One region of the Dickeya lacustris genome, then DNA from elsewhere that is predicted to be linked to it. Evidence: predicted binding sites of a transcription regulator. Region 1 holds the regulator's gene; each other region holds the start of a gene.
What was found. Region 1 encodes Fur, which represses iron uptake genes when iron is present. Its sites were predicted from a motif close to ATAATAATGAGAACNACTATCAA; they were not measured.

Region 1 (7,504 bases):
TAGTATATGGGTTTACCGGCAAATGTGAACTGGTCGATATCAGAGCCTGCCGGTGCAGTGGCATCCGTCACCAGCACCAGCTTGTCACCTTTGATGCGTTTCGTGTTACGGATGTTTGCCCAACTGACATGATGACCGTCGGCAATAATGCCACAATAAATTTCCGGTGCGTCGTAAACCGCGCCGACCAGCCCAGGTTCGCGGCCGCTTAATGGCGGCATGGCATTAAACAGGTGGGTTGCAAAGCGGATGCCGGCTGCAAAGCCGCGTTTGGCCTGCTCCCAGCTCGCATTGGAGTGCCCGGCAGAAACAATGATACCTGCGGCGTTAAGACGCTGTATTAAGGCTTCCGGCACGGTTTCCGGCGCTAGCGTAATTTTGCTGATAACATCTGCATTTTCACACAGATACTCGACCAGTTCGTCGTCTGGCTCGCGAATCAGGTTTGCGTCATGGGTGCCTTTTTTGGCGCGATTAAGCCAGGGGCCTTCGAGGTGCAGCCCTAATGCCTGATGGCGATGCTGGGCAAGCCAGGCCCGCATCACGCCGATACCATGGCGCATATACTCGTCGGAAGAGGTAATCAATGTGGGTAAAAAACTGGTGCATCCTGAGCGCTCGTTTGCGCGTTGCATGGTGCTGAGGGTTTTGACCGAAATATTTTCCAGCGCATCGTTAAATTGTACGCCGCCACAGCCATTGAGTTGCAGATCAATAAAGCCGGGACTGAGCAGCGCCCCCTCAAGGGAGGTGCGCGGAAGGGTAGCCGGTACGTCACGGCTAGGACAGACAGCTTGGATCAAGCCGTTAGCGATGATGACAGCATGGTCATCCAGTATCTGATGGCCGGTAAAAATTCGACCATGGGTTAACGCGAACATCATAAGCTCCTGGCTTACCGGTTACAGATTATTGAGATTGTCAGCTTCCAGCTCACGGAAATATTTAACGGTTTTCACCTTTAACTCCATGGTGGAAGGCTCATCACATACCATGATGGCTTTAGCATGTAATTGCAGGCAACTGATAGTCCACAGGTGATTGACATTACCTTCAACAGCGGCCTGAAGCGCCAGCGCTTTATGGCGTCCTGACACCAGAATCATCACTTCCTCGGCATCTAGCAGCGTACCGACGCCGACGGTCAGCGCGTATTTAGGAACCTGGCTGACATCCCCGTTGAAAAAGCGGGAGTTGGCGATACGCGTTTCTTCTGTCAACGTTTTGATACGAGTACGGGACACCAGCGATGAGGCGGGTTCGTTAAACGCGATATGACCATCATTCCCAACGCCCCCCATAAACAGGTGAATTTTGCCGTAAGATTTGATTTTGTCTTCATATCGTTGACATTCCGCCTCGATATCCTGTGCGTTACCGTCTAGCAGGTTAATATTTTCATCAGGAATATCAATGTGATTGAAGAAGTTCTGGTACATGAAGGTACGATAACTTTCTGCATGATCCGGCGGTAAGCCAACGTATTCATCCATATTAAAGGTGACAACATGTTTGAAGCTGACGGCACCTGCCTGATGAAGTTCAATTAACGATTTATAGGCTTCCAGCGGTGAACTTCCGGTTGGCAGCCCCAGCAGGAACGGCTTTTCCGCCGTTGGCTTAAAGGCGGCAATCCGGTTTGCAATATGGCGGGCAGCCCACTTGCCAACCTGGGCTGGGGTAGTTAATGGAATCAATCTCATAAGGCTCTCCTGGTCGCGCGGGCTAAATACATGCCGCCATCTCTGTTCACGGTTCGCGGCTATCGGGATTCTGTCTTAACATGGCGATATTCAGTGATGACAACCGAGCGCGATTGTTTCACTTTAATCTCTGCTCGCTAGTGTATCTTGTTTTTTTTAGTCTTGAAATAAGTTGTATAAATGAAGCTTCATAAACTTTTTGTATGTGATTTTGTAGTGATTTTTATCACATAATCACGGTTATTAATTTGCGTGGCGAAATATTTTTTTGCACTCTGACCAGGCCCACAAGGCTGGCGGGTTTTTTTAATGACAAGGCTGACAGACAATTTTATTGCCCGTAAAGGGCAAGAGGGGGGAAGGTGAGTACACTCAGTTATTTACAGAAGGTAGGTCGCGCCTTGATGGTGCCGGTTGCGACATTACCCGCCGCCGCCATCCTGATGGGGGTCGGATACTGGATTGATCCTGTAGGTTGGGGAAGCGAGAACGCGCTGGCGGCATTGCTGATTAAATCTGGTGCGGCCATCATTGAGCATATGGCGGTGCTGTTTGCCGTCGGGGTGGCATATGGCATGTCAAAAGATAAGGATGGTGCGGCGGCATTATCCGGTTTCGTTGGTTATCTGGTACTGACTACGCTGTGTTCTCCGGCAGCTGTGGCAATGATTCAACATATTCCGCTGGCGAATGTGCCTAAAGCGTTTGGCAAAATTGAAAACCAATTTATTGGTATTTTAGTCGGGGTGATCGCCGCTGAACTGTATAACCGCTATAGCCACGTCAAATTACCCGAAGCGCTCTCTTTCTTTAGTGGCCGCAGACTGGTGCCGATATTGGTGTCATTGCTGATGATTGTGGTCGCATTTGTACTGATGTATGTCTGGCCGGTTATCTATAACGCGCTGGTTGGGTTTGGTGAGCAGATTCAACAATTGGGATCGGTGGGTGCCGGTGTGTATGCCTTCTTTAACCGTCTGCTCATTCCTGTTGGGCTGCACCATGCGCTTAACTCCGTATTCTGGTTTGACGTTGCCGGTATTAACGATATTCCCAACTTCCTGAGTGGCCAGCAGGCCATTGACGCCGGTAAAGCGATTCCCGGTATCACCGGTCGTTATCAGGCAGGGTTCTTCCCGATTATGATGTTTGGCTTGCCTGGCGCTGCGCTGGCGATTTACCACTGCGCTCGTCCTGAGAATCGCAGCCGGGTGGCGGGAATTATGATGGCCGCCGCGTTTGCTGCCTTTTTCACCGGTATCACCGAGCCACTGGAATTCTCTTTTATGTTTGTGGCTCCGGTATTGTATGTTCTGCATGCTTTGCTAACCGGTATTTCAGTCTTTATTGCTGCCAGTATGCAGTGGATCGCAGGTTTTGGTTTCAGTGCCGGTTTGGTTGACCTGGTGCTTTCTTCTCGCAATCCGCTGGCGACGCATTGGTACATGTTGCTGCTGCAAGGTTTCGTCTTTTTCGTTATTTATTATCTGGTTTTCCGCTTCACCATTACTCGCTTTAACCTGATGACGCCAGGGCGTGAGCGTGAAACGGGCTCGGATGCGGCGCCAGCGCAGGCTCCGGCAGGCGCTGCAAGCAGCCAGGCGATAGCGCAGGGATATTTACAGGCGATTGGCGGGGCAAATAATCTGACTGGCATTGATGCCTGTATTACTCGTTTGCGCCTGAGCGTGAAAGATTCTGCGCTGGTGGATGAAACCGCCGCTCGCCAGCTCGGTGCGGCTGGGGTGATTCGTCTTAATAAGCAGAGTGTGCAAATTGTGGTTGGAACACAGGCTGAGAGTATTGCCGCAGCGTTGCGTGATGTTTCATCGACGATAGCGGATTGACGTTGTCTGATTCGCGCCTACCGCGCGTTCGCTGAGTGTTAAACGTGAAAACGGAGTGCATGTGAACCATGGGCTCCGTTTTTTTATCTTAAACTTTCGTGAAACAAACGGTTGTTTCAAAGCGTGGCTTGTTGGATCATTAGCGGTTATGGGTTGTTTTTTCGTATTTTGAGGAACCAAACATGAGTGAGGCTGAAGCCCGCCCAACCAACTTTATTCGTCAGATTATTGATGAAGATCTGGCTTCTGGTAAGCATGAGCATATACAGACTCGTTTCCCGCCGGAGCCAAACGGTTATCTGCATATTGGCCATGCAAAATCTATCTGCCTGAATTTTGGTATCGCAGAGGATTACAGCGGTCAGTGCAATCTGCGCTTTGATGACACGAACCCAGTGAAGGAAGACATTGAATACGTCGAATCCATCAAACATGACGTGCAATGGCTGGGGTTTTCATGGAGTGGCGAAGTCCGCTATTCATCTAATTATTTCGACCAGTTGTACCTTTATGCGGTTGAGCTGATTAATAAAGGCCTGGCCTATGTCGATGAATTGACGCCTGAGCAGATTCGTGAATATCGCGGTACGCTGACGACCGCCGGGAAAAATAGTCCATATCGCGATCGCGGTGTGCAAGAGAACCTGGCGTTGTTTGAAAAAATGCGCGCCGGTGATTTTGCCGAAGGCACTGCTTGCCTGCGCGCCAAAATCGATATGGCCTCACCGTTTATCGTGATGCGTGACCCGGTGTTATACCGCATCAAGTTTGCCGAGCATCACCAGACCGGCAACAAATGGTGCATCTACCCAATGTATGACTTTACCCACTGCATTTCCGATGCGCTGGAAGGGATTACGCATTCATTGTGTACACTGGAATTTCAGGATAACCGCCGCCTGTATGATTGGGTGCTGGATAACATCACGATTCCGGCGCATCCTCGTCAGTATGAGTTTTCTCGCCTGAATCTGGAATACGCGGTGATGTCTAAGCGTAAACTGAATCTGTTGGTGAGCGAGAAAGTCGTCGAAGGGTGGGATGACCCGCGTATGCCGACGATTTCCGGCTTGCGTCGTCGTGGCTATACCGCTGCGTCTATCCGTGAGTTTTGCCGCCGTATCGGTGTGACCAAGCAGGACAACACCGTGGAAATGGCCGCTCTGGAGTCTTGCATTCGCGACGATTTGAATGAGAGCGCCCCACGTGCCATGGCAGTGCTCGACCCCGTCAAGGTGGTGATTGAGAACTTACCTGAAGGGCATGAAGAGTGGCTTGCGATGCCAAATCATCCCAACAACCCAGAGATGGGGACGCGCCAGGTAGCGTTTAGCCGCGAAGTGTATATCGATCGCGCTGATTTCCGTGAAGAAGCCAATAAGCAATACAAACGTCTGGTGCTTGGTAAAGAAGTGCGTCTGCGCAATGCGTATGTCATTAAGGCCGAACGCATTGAGAAAGATGAGCAAGGCGTAATCACGGCTATCTATTGCAGCTATGATTCGCAAACGCTGAGTAAAGATCCGGCAGATGGGCGCAAAGTAAAAGGCGTTATTCACTGGGTGTCGGCGTCGCATGCTGTACCGGCTCAGTTCCGTTTGTACGATCGCTTGTTCAGCGTAGCTAACCCAGGCGCTGCGGACGATTTTCTCTCCACTATCAACCCGGATTCGTTGAAAGTGGTTGAGGGGGTTGTTGAGGCAAGCTTGCGTGAGGCCCCGGTTGAGAAGGCTTATCAATTTGAACGCGAAGGGTATTTCTGCGCCGATCGTCTCTATTCAAGCGCGGATAATCTGGTGTTCAATCGCACGGTAGGTCTGCGTGATAGTTGGGCCGGTTAAAACGTTGCCCGCGATGCGAACTAAAAATAAAACCGCCGAGGCGGTTTTATTTTTTTGTGCAGTAATTCGGCGTACCGTTTGTGTGATTAACGCCCGTCGTGTGCGCTTTCATCTTCACGGCAATCGCCGTTGCTGCAATGGCCGTAAAGATACAAACTGTGGTTGGTCAGTTTGATGCCATATTTTTCGGAAATCTCACGCTGACGAGCTTCAATTGACTCATCACTAAACTCAATGACTCGGCCACAATCCAGACAAATCAGGTGATCATGGTGGTGCTGCTGAGTCAGCTCGAAAACGGATTTGCCGCCTTCAAAGTTGTGGCGGGTAACAATACCTGCATCATCAAACTGATTCAGTACGCGATAAACAGTGGCAAGGCCGATTTCCTCGCCCATATCAATCAGTTTCTTGTATAAATCTTCCGCACTGACGTGGTGGCATTGAGGGTCCTGAAGCACTTCCAGAATTTTCAGTCTCGGAAGCGTTACTTTCAGGCCAGCCTTTTTTAATGCGGTGTTGTTGTCAGTCATGCGGATTTAGTCCTGTTACGTGCTTTATCTGGGAGGCTATAAGCCTGATGTCGTCGGTTGGCTTAAAAAAGGTCACAGCGCATCAATTATAGAACTGTGGCGTTAAAATGAAAACCACCGAACTTTTACAATATAATACTCACCAACTCGCTGTTTTTTGTGTTCTTTGTGGCAAAACGCAGGTTGTATGGCAAGAGAAGTGCAAGGTGCGATACGGCCAAACATGTGGATAGTGTACCTTGCCGGGGAAAAAAGTTAAAAAATTGTACAACTGATTGCGATAGTTTTTATCTATCGCTATTTTGGCATTTGCCTTTTTTACCAATGCCGATAATAACAAACCCGATGATTCAGCGAGTTGTGCCCCACCAACCTCTGCATGCGAATAATTTGTATGCGGGTAAACAGCGGGGCTCTGGGTGACAGTCGCGCAGAGCCCCGTTCTGGCTTAGGCCAGCAATGCTTTCAGGTTCAGTTCTTCGCTGATTTGTTTGACCCACGTGCTAACACGCTCGCCAGTCAATTCCGGCTGACGGTCTTCGTCAATCGCCAGACCGATAAAATGGTTGTCATCGGCCAGACCTTTCGACGCTTCAAAGTAATAGCCCTGCGTTGGCCAGTGACCGACAATCGTCGCGCCGCGCGGTTCGATGATGTCACGGATTGTCCCCATGGCATCGCAGAAGTATTCTGCATAATCTTCCTGGTCGCCACACCCGAAAAGTGCGACCAATTTACCTTCAAAATCAATCTCTTCAAGCGTTGGGAAAAAGTCATCCCAATCACACTGTGCTTCACCGTAATACCAGGTTGGAATGCCCAGCAGCAGGATGTCAAAACGTTCAAGGTCTTCCTTGCTGCTTTTGGCAATATCGTGTAGCTCGGCAACGTCGCTGCCCAGATGCTGCTGGAGAGTTTTGGCAATATTTTCAGTATTGCCTGTGTCACTGCCAAAAAAAATGCCTATGAGAGCCATAGATATAATAACCTCTTGATTCTTAAGGGTATGGTTTCTGCGTTACCCGCTATGCGCTAATCATAGCAGACACACTCTGATGGATAAACGTGTATCTGTAACCACAGAAGCAAATGGCGGAAGTCAGCGATTTGCCTGTTTTTTAACCTTCGCCTTAATGTTTTTTTAATTTTTTTAAAATACCATGGTTGAACTATATAACTGAAAATGTGGATAATTAAAAAAATATATAATTTATATTAGCTTTTAAACGGATATCACGATCTAAATGTTCCTTTGTTTTTGACGATTACAGAACATAGTGCTTCTATGAAATGTAAGTGTGCAGCAATGTTTTTTACAAAACGACGACCATAATAAATTCTGTCAACCCTGTTTGCGTGACGTCTGTTTCGTTGCATCTACCACAACATGTCTTACCCGACCAATAGCTCACGTATGGAGTCAACTATGCAATTCCTGAAAAATATAGCCATCCGCACCGCGATGCTCTGGGTGCTTGGTGTCTTCTGTGTGTTATGGATTGCGGTTTCGGTCTATACCATGTACTCATTTCGAACCATGAACGAAACGTCCAAAACCAGCGCATTGCTGGTCAATAATA
Region 2 (7,504 bases), 2.1 Mb from region 1:
GGACGCGCCAGGACGCACCATGTTGGCATCGGAGCGGTTGCCAAGGCAAAGCCCCAGGGCATCAATCGCAATGGATTTACCCGCTCCGGTTTCCCCGGTAATGACGCTCATCCCTGCCTGAAAATCAATTTCCAGTTCGCGTACAATGGCGAAGTTACTGATTGTGAGTTGCGCCAGCATGATCGTTTCCTGTAGGTAACAACAACTGTGATTACGTACAGTATAAACTGGTTTTTTATACAGTAAATAGCGGATGGCGACTTTCAGAATAATTTTTTAGACCAACCTAGCTTGCTACTTAGCGTATTGAAATAGCTGTAATTTTCTGGGTGAATTAAATTAAGGTGGTACTGGCTACGTTGAATTAACACTTCAGCGCCTTCCTGAACCGGCAGTGAGATTTGGCTATCGCAGCTAATTTCCAAATCTTGTGTGATGTGCGAGAACTTCAGGCGGATAGTGCTGCTGCTATTGATGACCAATGGGCGAGCCGAAAGGGTGTGCGGGAACATCGGCACCAAAGCGATAGCATCCAGAGAGGGCGTAAGGATAGGGCCGCCACCGGAAAGCGAGTAGGCCGTTGAGCCTGTCGGCGTGGAGATAATCAAACCGTCAGAGCGCTGGGAAAAGGCGAAACGGTCGTCAATATAGACCTCAAACTCAATCATGTGCGCCACTTTTCCCGGATGCAGCACGACTTCATTGATTGCGGTGCTGCTACTGCCGGGATGGTTAGCGCGACATATCTGTGCTTCCAGCATAAAGCGCTGTTCGCGCAGATAACGACCGGCCAGCACTTCGCTGAGTTGTTGCTGAGTGTGGTCAGGGTCGAGATCGGTCAGAAAACCGAGGTTGCCACGATTAACGCCGATAACGTCAATATCGTAGCGTGACAGTACCCGCGCGGCCCCCAGCATGTTGCCATCGCCTCCGACAACGACAGCCAGGTCAGCGTGCTGGCCGATGTCGGATAAGCTGCCGGTGTCGGCATCATTGAGATGCAACTCGCGGGCGATCTGTTGCTCTATCATGACGTGATACCCCAGCTCACGCAGCCAGTGATACAGCATCTCATGGGTACTTAGTGCGTTAGGGTGGCGTGGGTGGCCGACGATACCGATGCAATTAAACGATCTGTTCATGCTGTTCATGTGGGTGCGTTGTCCTCAATAAGAGCACCGGAGACTCACATTTTTAGGCCGCAGAGTTGGCTAACAATATGTGAGTGGTTCCCTTGAAACCCCGGTTTTGATCCCCATAATAAGCGAACTAGCGAGATGAATGCGAAAAACGCGGAGAATTTCATGAGTAGTAAAGAACAGAAGTCGCCTGACGAGCAAGTCTTCGATCAAAAGGACGCAGTGGAAGGTCAATCAGCGGATGCGCAACCAGAGACGACGGACATGGCCGATCCGCGAAATGAACGCATTGCTGAACTGGAAGCGCAATTGGGCGAGGCGCAACAGCGTGAACGTGAAAGTGTGTTGCGTGTCCGTGCCGAGATGGAAAACGTGCGTCGCCGCGCCGAGCTGGATGTGGAAAAAGCACATAAGTTCGCACTGGAGAAGTTTGCCGGTGAAATGTTGCCGGTTATCGACAATCTTGAACGTGCGCTGGATATGGCTGATAAGTCCAATGATGCCCTTTCCTCGATGATCGAAGGGGTTGAGTTGACGTTAAAAGCAATGCTGTCTGCCGTGCAGAAATTTGGTATTGAGGTGGTCGCTGAGGTTAATGTGCCCTTTAACCCTGAGATTCATCAGGCAATGACCATGTTGCCATCTGCCGAGCATGAACCGAATCACGTCATGATGGTGATGCAAAAAGGCTATACCTTAAATGGCCGACTGTTGCGTCCGGCGATGGTCGCCGTTTCTAAAGCGGCGGAATAAGCGACTCCGCACTGCTGCCAGGGGTGCCGCCTGCGTGCCCCTGTGTTTTCCTCTTCGTTCTACCCCGTTTCATTTTCAACCCATCGTGGTCTTACTGCGCGTCGCGGTTATTTGGCGTTTGCACTTGCCCGGTTTTTCTTTTTGTTTATAGCCCTTAAAGGAATGGCACATCAGTGCTTTTTTGTTTATATTTTGTTAATATTTACGTATTAAAACGAGTATCGTTCATTACACAGATGCTTCATTATCATTACCTATCAGAGCAATCATCACTTCCGTTCTAAATGCACTTGATAATCATTATCAACTTTGCGAGAGTAGTAAAACAACAATAGCATTAGAAGGGTTACTCATATGCCGGGGAGTCGTGTAGTGGAATCAGTCAGCCGTACGTCAAGAAAGCTCAAGCTTTCCCTGATGGGGCCGGCATTTATCGCGGCGATCGGGTATATCGATCCGGGTAACTTTGCCACCAATATTCAGTCCGGCGCGGCGTATGGCTACCAACTGCTTTGGGTGGTTGTGTGGGCGAACCTGATGGCGATGCTAATCCAATTGTTGTCGGCTAAATTGGGTATCGCCACCGGTAAGAATCTGGCCGAGCATATTCGCGATCGCTTTCCTAAACCGGCGGTTTTCGCCTATTGGGTTCAGGCCGAAATCATTGCAATGGCAACTGATCTGGCCGAGTTTGTCGGCGCGGCAATGGGCTTTAAGCTATTGTTAGGCGTTTCGTTACTTGAAGGCGCGATTCTGACGGGTATTGCCACGTTTTTGATCCTGATGTTGCAGCAACGTGGTCAGAAACCACTGGAAATGGTGATTGGTGGTTTACTGCTGTTTGTTGCTGCGGCTTATATTGTTGAGCTGATTTTTTCTCGCCCAGAATTGGCAGCCCTGACAACCGGCATGATGGTGCCGAGCCTGCCGAATTCGGATGCGGTGCTTCTGGCTGCTGGCGTGCTGGGCGCCACTATCATGCCGCATGTGATTTACCTGCACTCTTCGCTCACCCAACAGCAAAGTCATGTCACTCGCGCTGAACGCTATAGCGCAACCAAGGTCGATGTTGCCGTGGCGATGACGATTGCCGGTTTTGTGAATCTGGCCATGATGGCGACGGCGGCGGCCGCGTTTCACTTTAGCGGCAATACTTCTGTTGCTGAACTCGATCAAGCCTATTTGACGTTGAAACCGTTATTGGGACAAGCGGCCGCCACGATTTTTGGTTTAAGCCTGGTTGTCGCGGGGCTGTCTTCTACCGTCGTCGGTACTTTGGCAGGCCAGGTGGTGATGCAGGGATTTGTACGCTTTCATATTCCTCTGTGGCTGCGTCGGGTTGTCACAATGCTACCGTCTTTCATTGTGATTCTCTCTGGTATGGACCCAACCAGGGTATTGGTGTTAAGCCAGGTCCTGCTGAGTTTCGGTATTGCGTTGGCGCTCATCCCGCTGTTGGCATTTACCGGCAACCGTGAACTGATGGGAAACCTTGTGAATACCCGTTTGGTACAAAACAGTGGCAAGCTGATTGTTTGCCTGGTTGTGACGCTGAACTTGTATTTGATCGTAGATACCTTATTGGGTAAGTAAGTTTACCTAAGCGGATGGGTGAATGACGCCTTCACAACTGATGTGAAGGCGTTTGTTTTTATAGTGAGTTGAGCGTTGTGCCTCGCGCTTTTATTTTTCATTGGATGAAAAGTGCATTCCCGCTGGGGCAGGGCTATTATCTGATGTTGAATTTTGTTACCGGGATACCCCTATGTCTGCACCTATTACTGTGCTTGAAAAGAAGCTGTTATCCGATCACTGGTTTGTTCTTCATAAATATGTATTTGATTTAAAGAGAAAAAATGGCGATACGGTACGACAGGTACGTGAAGTGTATGATCGTGGCAACGGGGCGACCATTCTGCTGTATAACCGCGCCAAGGCGACGGTGGTGCTGACACGTCAATTCCGCATGCCCACTTATCTTAACGGCAACGACAGTGGAATGTTGCTGGAGGCATGCGCCGGTCTGTTGGATGATTTATCGCCAGAGCAGTGCATTCGCAATGAGGCAATAGAAGAAACCGGTTACGAAATAGGTGAGGTTGAGAAGTTGTTTGAAGCCTATATGTCGCCTGGTGGCGTGACGGAGCTGGTACATTTCTTTGCGGCGGAATATGACGATGCGCAAAAACGTTTCCACGGTGGCGGGGTGGAGGATGAAGACATTGAAGTGCTGGAATTACCGTTTACTGAAGCGATGGCAATGATCAAAGACGGTCGTATTCGCGATGGTAAAACCATCATGTTATTGCAGCATGCCTTTATCAGCGGTTGGTTCAATTCAACGCGTTAATGCATATTTAACCCTGCCAGCGCTGTGTCTGGCCTGTTTCCTGACGTGGCATGCCCGCTAAAGTCGCCACTGCGCGTATCGCGCGCGATGGTGGCGCTTTTTTACTGAGAACCGATTCTCTCCACCTGCTTTTATCACGCGGTCAGGCGAATTTACGCCTGATGACGCTCGTGATGCTTCTGTTCTGATTCTCCAGGCTAGTTGATTGATATATCAGCACTCTTTCGCCTTACTCCTGCAATAGAGTGGCTGATTTTCAGCCTCGTTAATTAATTATATTAAGCAGTATTCCGGCGCGTATTTTGTAATGCTTCATAGTTTGGCAAAACGCAGACACGCTAAACTGGGTAGGTGACTACCCTACTGAAAGCAATAAGACAAGGTAATGAACTATGGACGAACAACTCAAACAAAGCGCATTGGATTTCCACCAGTATCCGGTGCCGGGGAAAATACAGGTTTCCCCTACCAAACCGCTGGCCACGCAGCGTGACTTGGCGCTGGCCTATTCGCCTGGCGTGGCGGCTCCCTGTCTCGAAATCGCAGACGATCCGCTGGCGGCGTACAAATATACTGCCCGTGGCAATCTGGTGGCGGTTATCTCTAACGGTACGGCGGTATTAGGATTAGGGAATATCGGTGCGTTGGCCGGTAAACCGGTGATGGAAGGCAAAGGCGTCCTGTTTAAGAAATTCTCCGGCGTAGATGTGTTTGACATCGAAGTGGATGAGCAAGACCCGGATAAACTGATTGACGTGATAGCGGCACTGGAACCGACGTTCGGTGGTATCAACCTGGAAGATATCAAAGCGCCGGAGTGTTTCTACATCGAGCAGAAACTGCGCGAGCGCATGAAAATTCCGGTATTTCATGATGACCAGCACGGCACGGCGATTATCTGTACCGCTGCTGTACTAAACGGCCTGCGCGTGGTGGAAAAACAGATTGGCGATGTCCGTCTGGTGGTGTCCGGTGCCGGTGCGGCGTCGATTGCCTGCCTGAATTTGCTGGTGGCGCTTGGCCTTAAGCGTGAAAACATCACGGTGTGTGATTCCCGTGGGGTGATTTATAAAGGCCGTGAAGCCAACATGGCAGAAACCAAGGCCGCTTATGCCATTGACGATAACGGCAGCCGCACGTTGGCGGATGTGATCCCGAATGCCGATATTTTCCTTGGCTGCTCCGGCCCCGGCGTGCTGACGCAGGATATGGTCAAAACCATGGCCCCGCGCCCGCTGATTATGGCGCTGGCGAACCCGGAACCGGAAATCCTGCCACCGTTGGCGAAAGCGGTGCGCCCGGATGCGATTGTCTGTACCGGTCGTTCGGATTACCCGAATCAGGTCAACAATGTGCTGTGTTTCCCGTTCATCTTCCGTGGTGCGCTGGATGTTGGCGCGACCACCATTAACGAAGAGATGAAACTGGCTTGCGTCCACGCCATTGCCGAGCTTGCCTTAGCCGAGCAGAGTGAAGTGGTGGCCTCGGCCTATCGCGATCAGGATCTGTCGTTTGGCCCGGAATATCTCATCCCGAAACCGTTTGACCCACGCCTTATCATCAAGATTGCGCCAGCGGTAGCGAAAGCGGCGATGGACTCCGGTGTTGCCACCCGTCCGATTGCGAATTTTGACGAGTACGTCGAGAAACTGACGCAGTTTGTCTACAAGACTAACCTGTTCATGAAGCCGATTTTCGCCCAGGCGCGTACCCAGCCAAAACGCGTGGTGCTGGCGGAAGGGGAAGACCCGCGCGTCCTGCACGCCACCCAGGAGCTGGTGTCGCTGGGGCTGGCCTTCCCGGTGCTGATTGGTCGCCCAGGGGTTATCGAAAAGCGCATTCAGAAACTGGGCTTGCAGATTGCTATCGGCAAGGATTTCGAAGTCGTCAACAATGAGTCCGACCCGCGCTTTAAAGCTTACTGGACAGAATACTTCGAGATGATGAAGCGCCGTGGCGTCTCACAGGAGCAGGCCCAGCGCGAGATGCGAGCCAACCCGACGCTGATTGGCTCTATCATGGTTCACCGTGGTGAAGCCGATGCGATGATCTGCGGTACGGTGGGCAATTACGAAGAGCATTTCGGCGTGGTCGAAAAGGTGTTTGGCTATCGTGACGGCGTACATGTTGCCGGTGCGATGAATGCCCTGTTGCTGCCGAGCGGTAACACCTTTATCGCCGATACCTATGTCAACCCAGACCCAACGCCTGAGCAGTTGGCGGAAATTGCCCTGATGGCGGCCAGCACCGTGCGCCGTTTCGGTATTGAGCCGAAAGTGGCGCTGTTGTCGCATTCAAGCTTTGGCACCTCCGATTCGCCGACGGCGAAGAAAATGCGCGCCACGCTGGAGCTGGTGAACAAGATGGCCCCGGATCTGCAAATCGACGGCGAGATGCACGGCGATGCGGCGCTGGTCGAGGCTATTCGTCGTGAGCAGATGCCAGACAGCCCGCTCAAAGGGGCGGCGAATATCCTTATCATGCCGAACATGGAAGCCGCACGCATCAGCTATAACCTGCTGCGTGTGTCATCCTCGGAAGGTGTGACCGTCGGCCCGGTGCTGATGGGCGTGGCGAAACCGGTACATATTCTGACGCCGATCGCCTCGGTACGTCGCATCGTGAATATGGTGGCGCTGGCGGTCGTTGAGGCACAGACCGCGCCGCTGTGATAGATGATTAGCTGCAGGTAACATTCAAACCGGCAGGTTCTCCTGCCGGTTTTTTTATGCCTGCTGGCGTAGCCACTTGTCCAACTCGTTGGCGAACTGTTGGCGGTCACGCTGGTTTAGGGTGGCGGGCCCGCCGGTTTGTACGCCGCTGGCGCGCAGGGTATCCATAAAATCACGCATCGTCAGCCGCTCGCGGATCGTCTCCGGGCTGTAGCGCTCGCCGCGTGGGTTGAGCGCCACGGCGTGTTTCGCCAGCACTTCGGCAGCCAGCGGAATATCGGCAGTGATAACCAGATCGCCCGGTTCGGCGCGGCGAACAATTTCGTTATCAGCCACGTCAAACCCAGCCGCGACCCGCAGGCTATGAATATAAGGCGAGGGCGGCGTGCGCAGAGGCTGGTTGGCAACCAGCGTCAGGTGGGTTGCGCTGCGCTCGGCTGCGCGAAACAACACTTCTTTGATGACATTCGGGCAGGCATCGGCATCGACCCAGATAGCAGCCATTAGCGCATCTCCTCATTGAGGCCAAGCCAGTCTCGAACCGGCAGAAAATCACGATACAACGCGGCTTCGGGGCTATCGGGCTCGGG
Region 3 (7,504 bases), 1.8 Mb from region 1:
GCTGGATGCCGGGTTTGAATTCTACGCCCCGCAAACCACCTGTGATGACAGCGGCAGAAGGCTACTGTTTGGCTGGATGGGCATACCGGATCAGGACGAGTTCTGCCAGCCGACCCTTAACCACGGCTGGCTCCACACCATGACTTGCCCGCGTGAGCTCACGCTACATGAGGGCAGAATATATCAACAACCCGCGCGTGAATTGCAAACGCTGCGCCAGTTGGAGCACCTGTGGCAAGGCGTGGCCGACTACGCGCCCGCTCTGCCAATAGGCAGCGCAGAGCTGACGCTCGAGACACAAGGTGAATTCCAGATTCATTTTGCCGGGATCATGGTGCTGTGCTGGGACGGTGAGCGCCTGACGTTAAGCCGCCGTAACCGGCGCACCAATGAACCGGAGCACCGCTACTGGCATGATGGCCCGCTGCATCATCTGCACATATTATGTGACCGCTCTAGCGTGGAAATTTTTATCAACCATGGTCAGGGGGTAATGTCATCGCGTTATTTTCCTGATTGCGATGCCACCGCCAGCTTCAGTGGTTCCGGGCACATTACGCTGCGGCACTGGCTGTTAGCCCCGTGCGTGATAGAATAGGACTCCTTTTCATGCCATTGATGGCACAGCACTTGCAAAAGATACCACGGTGAAACCAACCAAACGCGTCACAATCAGCGACATCGCCAGGCTGGCTGGCGTGTCGAAATCCACCGCCAGTCTGGTGCTTAACGGCCGCAGCAAAGAGTTCCGGGTGTCAGATGAAACCCGCGACCGCGTGCTGGCGCTGGCGCAACAGCAGCGTTACCAGCCCAGCATTCATGCCCGTTCCCTACGCTCAAACCGCAGTAATACGCTGGGGTTGGTGGTGCCGGAAATGACGAACTACGGATTTGCCGTTATCTCCCGCGAGCTGGAGTGCCTGTGTCGCGAGGCCGGTTTACAGCTACTGATAGCCTGTACCGATGAGAACGCCGCACAGGAGATGATGGCCGTCAACAGCCTGATCCAACGACAGGTAGACGGCCTGATTGTCGCCTCCAGCATGTTAAGCGACGTTGAATATCAGAAGATCAACCAACAGTTGCCAGTATTGCAGTTTGACCGGGTCATCGGTGACTCTTCGTTGCCGATGGTGGTATCAGAAGCGGTGGAGTCAACGGCAACGCTGGTGGAAAATATCGCACGCCAGCGCCCGGATGAGTTCTATTTCATCGGCGGTCAGGCGCGAATCTCGCCGACCCGTGACCGGCTGGCCGGGTTTCAGCTTGGGCTGGAGCGCGCCGGGCTAGCCTGCCCGACCGAGTGGATTATCCATGGCAGTTACCACTCCAGCGCCGGTTATGAGATGTTTGCGCAACTGTGCGCCAGACTGGGGCGGCCGCCTAAGGCGCTGTTTACCGCCGCCTGCGGCCTACTCGAAGGGGTTCTGCGCTACCTGAATCAACACAATCTCATGGATTGTGATATGCGCTTATGCAGCTTTGACGACCACTATCTGTTTGATTGCCTGCCAATGAAAATCGACACCGTTGCGCAGGATTGCGAAACGCTGGCACGCAACAGCTTTGAGATGATAAACCAGCTTATCGCCGGGCAACCGCTGACGGAAAGCCGGGTCTATGTTCCTACACGCCTGCACTGGCGCTACCCAGGCTTACATCACTGACAGCCATGTCGGGCTATCTTCAGACATAAAAAAACCACCGCTGTTAGCGGTGGTTCTGATAATGCCGTCCCTGATTAAGCAAGCGCGAGACCTTGCCATGTCAAACCCTGCTGCTGCGACATCACCGGGAATACGCGCCTCAGCGTTCTTTTACCCCAACGCTCTGTCACCCCAGCGTACCTTCGCCTCAGCGTACTTTCTCTGCCCCCATCAGGCCAATTTTGAGATAGCCCGCGTCACGCAGCGAATCCATCACCCGCATCAGGGTTTCATAATCCACGCTTTTATCTGCCTGGAAAAAGATTGTGGTGTCTTTATTACCCTGCGTTTTTGCCGCCAGTGCCTGCGGCAACAGCGCTTCGCTGATGGCGTCATCGCCCAGATAAAGCTGTTTATCCGCTTTGACCGTCAGGAATACCGGTTTTTCCGGGCGAGGTTGCGGCGTGGCGCTGGAGGCAGGCAAATTCACGCGTACATCCACCGTTGCCAGCGGTGCTGCCACCATAAAGATAATCAACAGCACCAGCATGACATCAATAAACGGCGTGACGTTGATATCATGCATTTCGCCGTTTTCACTCTGCCCGTCGTTTAAATGTATCGCCATCGCGTTACCCTACCCGCAGCGTGTGGGCCGGAGCTGAGACACGAATGCCGTTACTGGCGGCGATGTCCAAATCACGGCTTTGCAGCAGTAGCACCTGTGCCGCCACATCACTCACGATAGCTTTATAACTGGCCGTCCAGCGGGCGAACACATTATAAATCACCACGGCCGGGATCGCTGCCACCAACCCGATAGCGGTGGCTAACAGCGCTTCAGCAATCCCCGGCGCTACCACAGCCAGATTGGTGGTTTGCGACTGGGCGATGCCAATAAAGCTGTTCATGATGCCCCACACCGTACCGAACAGACCGATAAACGGCGCGATGGCACCAACGGTCGCCAGATAGCCGGTGCCTCGTCCCATCTGACGTCCGGTTGCCGCAACGCGGCGTTCCAGGCGGAAAGCGGTACGCTCTTTAATACCGCTATTGTCATCTGAACGGGCTGAGAGCTCTTGTTCGTTACGGGCGTCGGCCAATAATTGCAGTGTCACGCTGCCTGGAGTGAACACCCCGGCAATATCGGTGGCGTCATCGAATGTGCGTGCGTCACTCAACGCCTGATGCTCGCGATGAATACGCTTTTTCGCCGCCATCAGGCTGATACTTTTACTAAAGAAAATCGCCCAGGTGACGACCGATGCCAACAGCAGCCCTATCATGACGGTTTTCACCACGATATCAGCGTGCTGGTACATTCCCCAGACGGATAAATCCGTGCGCATCATACCGTTGGCTGTCGCCGTCGGCGCGCCGACGGCCAAGGGTACCGGGGCTGGTGCCGCCACTGCGTGCCCTGCCATCACGATTGACAGCGCCACGACCCCCAGCCGACAGGCCACAGCCCGAAACATGCTGCCGGACTTGTGCCAGACTGAAGAACCCCGTTGCTTAATAGTATTGTCAGCCGTATACACGCTGTGCCTCCGCCAAATGATCTCGACTATAACTCCGGGCCGTTCGCCCTTGTGATGGCGAAAATGATACCAAACCCAGAATTAATTGATAGTCGTTCTCATTATTATTTGCGTATTTTGCCGCTCGCCAGTCAGCCATGTGCATGAGACCTCTTCATCTGGCGGAAAAAGCCGCCCCGACCGCCTGTCAGCCGTGATAACGTAAGAAATAGCGAAAGAAAAATAGCCAAACATGTTTTAGCGACAGGTGACAGGTGATTGTTTTATGACAAGTAAGAAAATTGCGACCACGCTGGTGGCTGCCGGACGCAGCAAGCGCGTGACCCAAGGCGCAGTCAACCCGGTGATTCAACGCGCCTCTTCTTTGGTTTTTGATAGCGTGCAGGAAAAAAAACACGCCACGATTAACCGCGCCAAAGGCGCGCTGTTTTATGGTCGCCGTGGCACCCTGACCCATTTTGCGTTACAAGACGCCATGACCGAGCTTGAAGGCGGTGCCGGTTGTGCGCTCTACCCCTGTGGCGCAGCCGCGATTGCCAACGCCATCACCGCATTTGTTAGCGCAGGCGATCACCTGTTAGTCACCGGTTCCGCCTACGAACCGACGCAGGATTTTTGTAACAAAGTGCTGGGCAAAATGAACATCAGCACCACCTTTTTCGACCCGATGATTGGCGACAATATCGCCTCGCTGATTCAACCCAACACACGCGTGGTGTTTCTCGAGTCTCCCGGCTCCATTACCATGGAAGTGCAAGACGTTCCGGCGATTGTCGCCGCTGTGCGTCGCGTTAACCCTGACATTGTCATCATGATAGACAACACCTGGGCGGCAGGGGTGCTGTTCCAACCGCTGGCGCTTGGCGTGGATATCTCGATTCAGTCAGCCACCAAGTATATTATCGGGCACTCCGATGCCATGTTAGGCACGGCGGTTGCCAATGCCCGCTGCTGGGATCAATTACGCGAACAATCCTACCTGATGGGCCAAATGGCCGATGCAGACAGTGCCTACATGGCAAGCCGAGGCTTGCGTACGCTAGGGGTGCGCTTGCAGCAACATCAGGAAAACGGACTACGTATCGCGCACTGGCTGGCAGCGCGCCCTGAAGTGGCGGTGGTGAATCATCCGGCGCTGCCGGGCTGTAAAGGCCATGCGTTTTTCACACGAGATTTCAGCGGCAGCAACGGCTTATTCTCGTTTGTGCTACGGGAAAAACTCAGCCCCTCTCAACTGGCGAACTACCTTGATAACTTTAGCCATTTCCGCATGGCCTACTCCTGGGGCGGCTTTGAATCACTCATTCTGGCCAACCAGCCTGACGAGCTGGCGGCGATTCGCCCGGCTGGTGGCGTTGATTTTAGCGGCACGCTGGTACGTCTGCATATCGGCCTTGAGGACAGCGATGACCTGGTAGCTGATTTGGAATCCGGTTTCAACAGATTGCAGAAAATGTGACGCCGCCAACTCTTCACCCCCTGCAAGCCGCTGTGGTAAGACCGCTAAAGCGTATATGATGAACGGTAACAATGATGACAATACGTTTACCTTTCTTACCCTATGCTGAGGTTCGTTTTTAGCACCTCAGGACAGCGCGGCCTTAGCGTAACGTATCATGAGATATCGAGCCTTTTGCTACGCGGCTTCAGGGGTTAAGCAAACCAGACAGGATGCATTATGAGTGTTCTACATGAAATCGTTAACGCGCTGTGGCGGCATGACTTCAGCGCCTTGGCTGACCCGCAGGTGTTGTGGTTTATTTATGCGATTCTGTTCGCCACACTGTTTCTGGAAAATGGTTTGCTGCCCGCCTCATTCCTGCCGGGAGACAGCCTGTTACTGCTGACCGGCGCATTGATCGCCAAAGGGGTGATGCACTTCGCATACAACGATAACCCTGCTGACGGTGGCCGCCAGCCTCGGTTGCTGGTTAAGCTACCTGCAAGGGCGCTGGCTGGGCGATACCCGGCTGGTGAAAAAGTGGTTGCAGCAGCTCCCCGCTCACTACCATCAACGCACCCATGACCTGTTCCACCAGCACGGTTTATCCGCGCTCCTGGTCGGGCGTTTTCTCGCCTTTGTGCGCACCATGCTCCCCACCATTGCCGGTGTTTCCGGCCTTAGCAACACCCGTTTTCAGATTTTCAACTGGTTAAGCGGCTTTTTGTGGGTCGGCGGAATTATCACCATGGGATATGCCTTCAGCCATATTCCGCTGGTCAAACGCTATGAAGATCAGGTGATGGCGGTGCTGTGCATTCTGCCGCTGGTGCTGTTATTCAGCGGGCTGGTCGGCGTACTGCTGATGGTATGGCGCAGACGTCGCGCACTGGCCTGATACCCAAACATACTGCGAGCCATCGCATGATGGCCGCAGTGTCCTCTCCTTCACGATTCTCTTTCGCCGTTGTCACTACCACGCATTTCTTTCCATTACCGTCTGGCCGGAACGCAGCCTTGCCACTTCATCACCCGGTGTGGTGCCAAAAAAACGTTTGAATTCACGACTAAACTGCGAGGGGCTTTCGTAGCCAACCTGCATCGACGCGGCATTGGCTTTCAGGCCATCCTGTAACATCAGCAAACGCGCTTTATGCAGGCGATACGATTTCAGGTATTGCAGCGGCGACGTATTGGTGACGGCTTTGAAGTTATGGTGAAACGCCGACACACTCATGTTGACATCCGTCGCCAGCGCCTCGACGCTCAGGCTCTCGGCATAGTGATTTTCGATATGGCGCAGCGCGCGGGCTATCTGGCTGAAGTGGCTGTAGCGGTTCATCAGCGCCTGTAGCGAATCACCACAGGGGCCGCATAGCACATGGTACAAAATTTCCCGCACGATCCACGGCCCCAGCACCCGGGCATCTCGCGTATGTGCCATCGCCTCCAGCAGCCGCTCTGCCGCACAGAGTATGGCGTCATTTAACGGCACGCTGTTGATACCGGTAGTGTCTGCGCGGCGCTTATCTGCCCCGCCTTCATCGCCCATCTCTATCAACAGGTCTTGCAGAATAGGGATATCCACCCGAATTGAAATACCGACGATCGGATTGTCCGGGCTGGCAAAACTTTCACACTCAAACGGCAGCGGCACCGTCATCAGCAAGTAATTTTCCGGGTCATAACGAAAATGCTTACCGCCCAAATAGCCGACCTTATGGCCCTGAAAAATAATCACGATACAAGGGTCATATAGCACCGGAGTGCGCGCGCCATGGCGATCGGTGTAGATAACCTTCACTTGAGGGATAGGCGTCTGGCTGATGCAATTCGGGCTGGCGAAAGGCATCGCCAGATTAATTAAGCGCTGGCGTGTAGTTAAGTTTTGCATATATTCATCTCATTCTGACAACAGAAATAAAATGACATATAACCCCCACATAATCACCCTTTCCTTCTATTTTTTGCAGAAACAGGCAATACATAGCGAGAAATGAGCATTGCCGGAAACGCCCGGGAAGACGAGAATAAAATTCCTATTTTGGCAGGTATGCGTTGAGGATCGTCATGAATCAAACCATTGAATTACTTAAACAACATCGCAGTGAACGCAGTTACCTGGATAAACCGATCCCGCAAGAGGTGCTGTCTGCGATTATCGAGAGCGCGCATTTAGCGCCAACCTCCGTCAATTCCCAGCAAGTTTCCATCATCGTCACCCAAGACCCGGCTCGCCGGGCGCGCATTGCCGAACTGGCCGGTGGACAGCCGTGGATTGCCAAAGCCCCGGTGTTTCTCACCCTGGTGCTGGATATGCATAAAACCGCTACCGGTATCGCCATGAGCGGCCATGAACAGCACGCCCATGAAAGCGTCGAGAGCCTCATTTCTGGCGCCACTGACGTTGGCATCGCGCTGGGTACGCTTATTGCCGCTGCGCACGCTTTTGGCCTCGGCATTGTGCCGATTGGCGGCATACGCAACCAGCCGCAAGGCATTATCGATCTGCTGGAACTGCCGCCGCTGACCTTCCCGGTCGCGGGGCTGGTACTGGGCTATGTCGATAAACCGGCTAACCAGAAACCCCGCCTGCCGCTGACCACGTTCCGCCACGACGAAGTGTACCAGGGCGAGGTGCTGGCTGGCGCAATTGAGCGCTATAACCAACTATTAATGGATCACTGGCAGCAAACCGGGCGTCACGACGGCGAACCCTGGGGCAGCAATACGGCCAGCTACTATCAGCGCATCTATTTCCCGAATGTCCTGCCAGCACTGTTACAACAGGGCTTTAAACTGGATAAGTAAACACACAAGAGAGACAACCATGCAGAACTTTACGCTTCATACCCCGACAAAAATTCTCTTTG

Region 2: a site for Fur is predicted at 2,177-2,199, ahead of O1Q98_RS07665 (Nramp family divalent metal transporter). Genes of this name have one in related genera too.
Region 3: a site for Fur is predicted at 3,276-3,298, ahead of exbB (tol-pal system-associated acyl-CoA thioesterase). Genes of this name have one in related genera too.

What each region holds. Positions count from the first base shown of each region.
Region 1 covers NZ_CP114280.1:3,947,532-3,955,035, forward strand. The annotation lists gene nagA (N-acetylglucosamine-6-phosphate deacetylase) at 1-881, opposite strand, end outside; gene nagB (glucosamine-6-phosphate deaminase) at 903-1,703, opposite strand; gene nagE (N-acetylglucosamine-specific PTS transporter subunit IIBC) at 2,066-3,550, shown strand; gene glnS (glutamine--tRNA ligase) at 3,733-5,391, shown strand; gene fur (ferric iron uptake transcriptional regulator) at 5,478-5,924, opposite strand; gene fldA (flavodoxin FldA) at 6,373-6,900, opposite strand; gene O1Q98_RS17885 (methyl-accepting chemotaxis protein) at 7,351-7,504, shown strand, end outside.
Region 2 covers NZ_CP114280.1:1,701,687-1,709,190, reverse strand. The annotation lists gene recN (DNA repair protein RecN) at 1-180, opposite strand, end outside; gene nadK (NAD(+) kinase) at 264-1,142, opposite strand; gene grpE (nucleotide exchange factor GrpE) at 1,305-1,892, shown strand; gene O1Q98_RS07665 (Nramp family divalent metal transporter) at 2,247-3,485, shown strand; gene nudK (GDP-mannose pyrophosphatase NudK) at 3,658-4,242, shown strand; gene maeB (NADP-dependent oxaloacetate-decarboxylating malate dehydrogenase) at 4,635-6,914, shown strand; gene O1Q98_RS07650 (YaiI/YqxD family protein) at 6,969-7,418, opposite strand; gene hemF (oxygen-dependent coproporphyrinogen oxidase) at 7,418-7,504, opposite strand, start outside.
Region 3 covers NZ_CP114280.1:2,116,035-2,123,538, forward strand. The annotation lists gene O1Q98_RS09595 (glycoside hydrolase family 32 protein) at 1-598, shown strand, start outside; gene O1Q98_RS09600 (substrate-binding domain-containing protein) at 648-1,667, shown strand; gene exbD (TonB system transport protein ExbD) at 1,855-2,274, opposite strand; gene exbB (tol-pal system-associated acyl-CoA thioesterase) at 2,279-3,001, opposite strand; gene metC (cystathionine beta-lyase) at 3,456-4,649, shown strand; partial or broken gene O1Q98_RS09620 (DedA family protein) at 4,869-5,529, shown strand; gene O1Q98_RS09625 (AraC family transcriptional regulator) at 5,605-6,525, opposite strand; gene O1Q98_RS09630 (NADPH-dependent oxidoreductase) at 6,702-7,442, shown strand; gene yqhD (alcohol dehydrogenase) at 7,462-7,504, shown strand, end outside.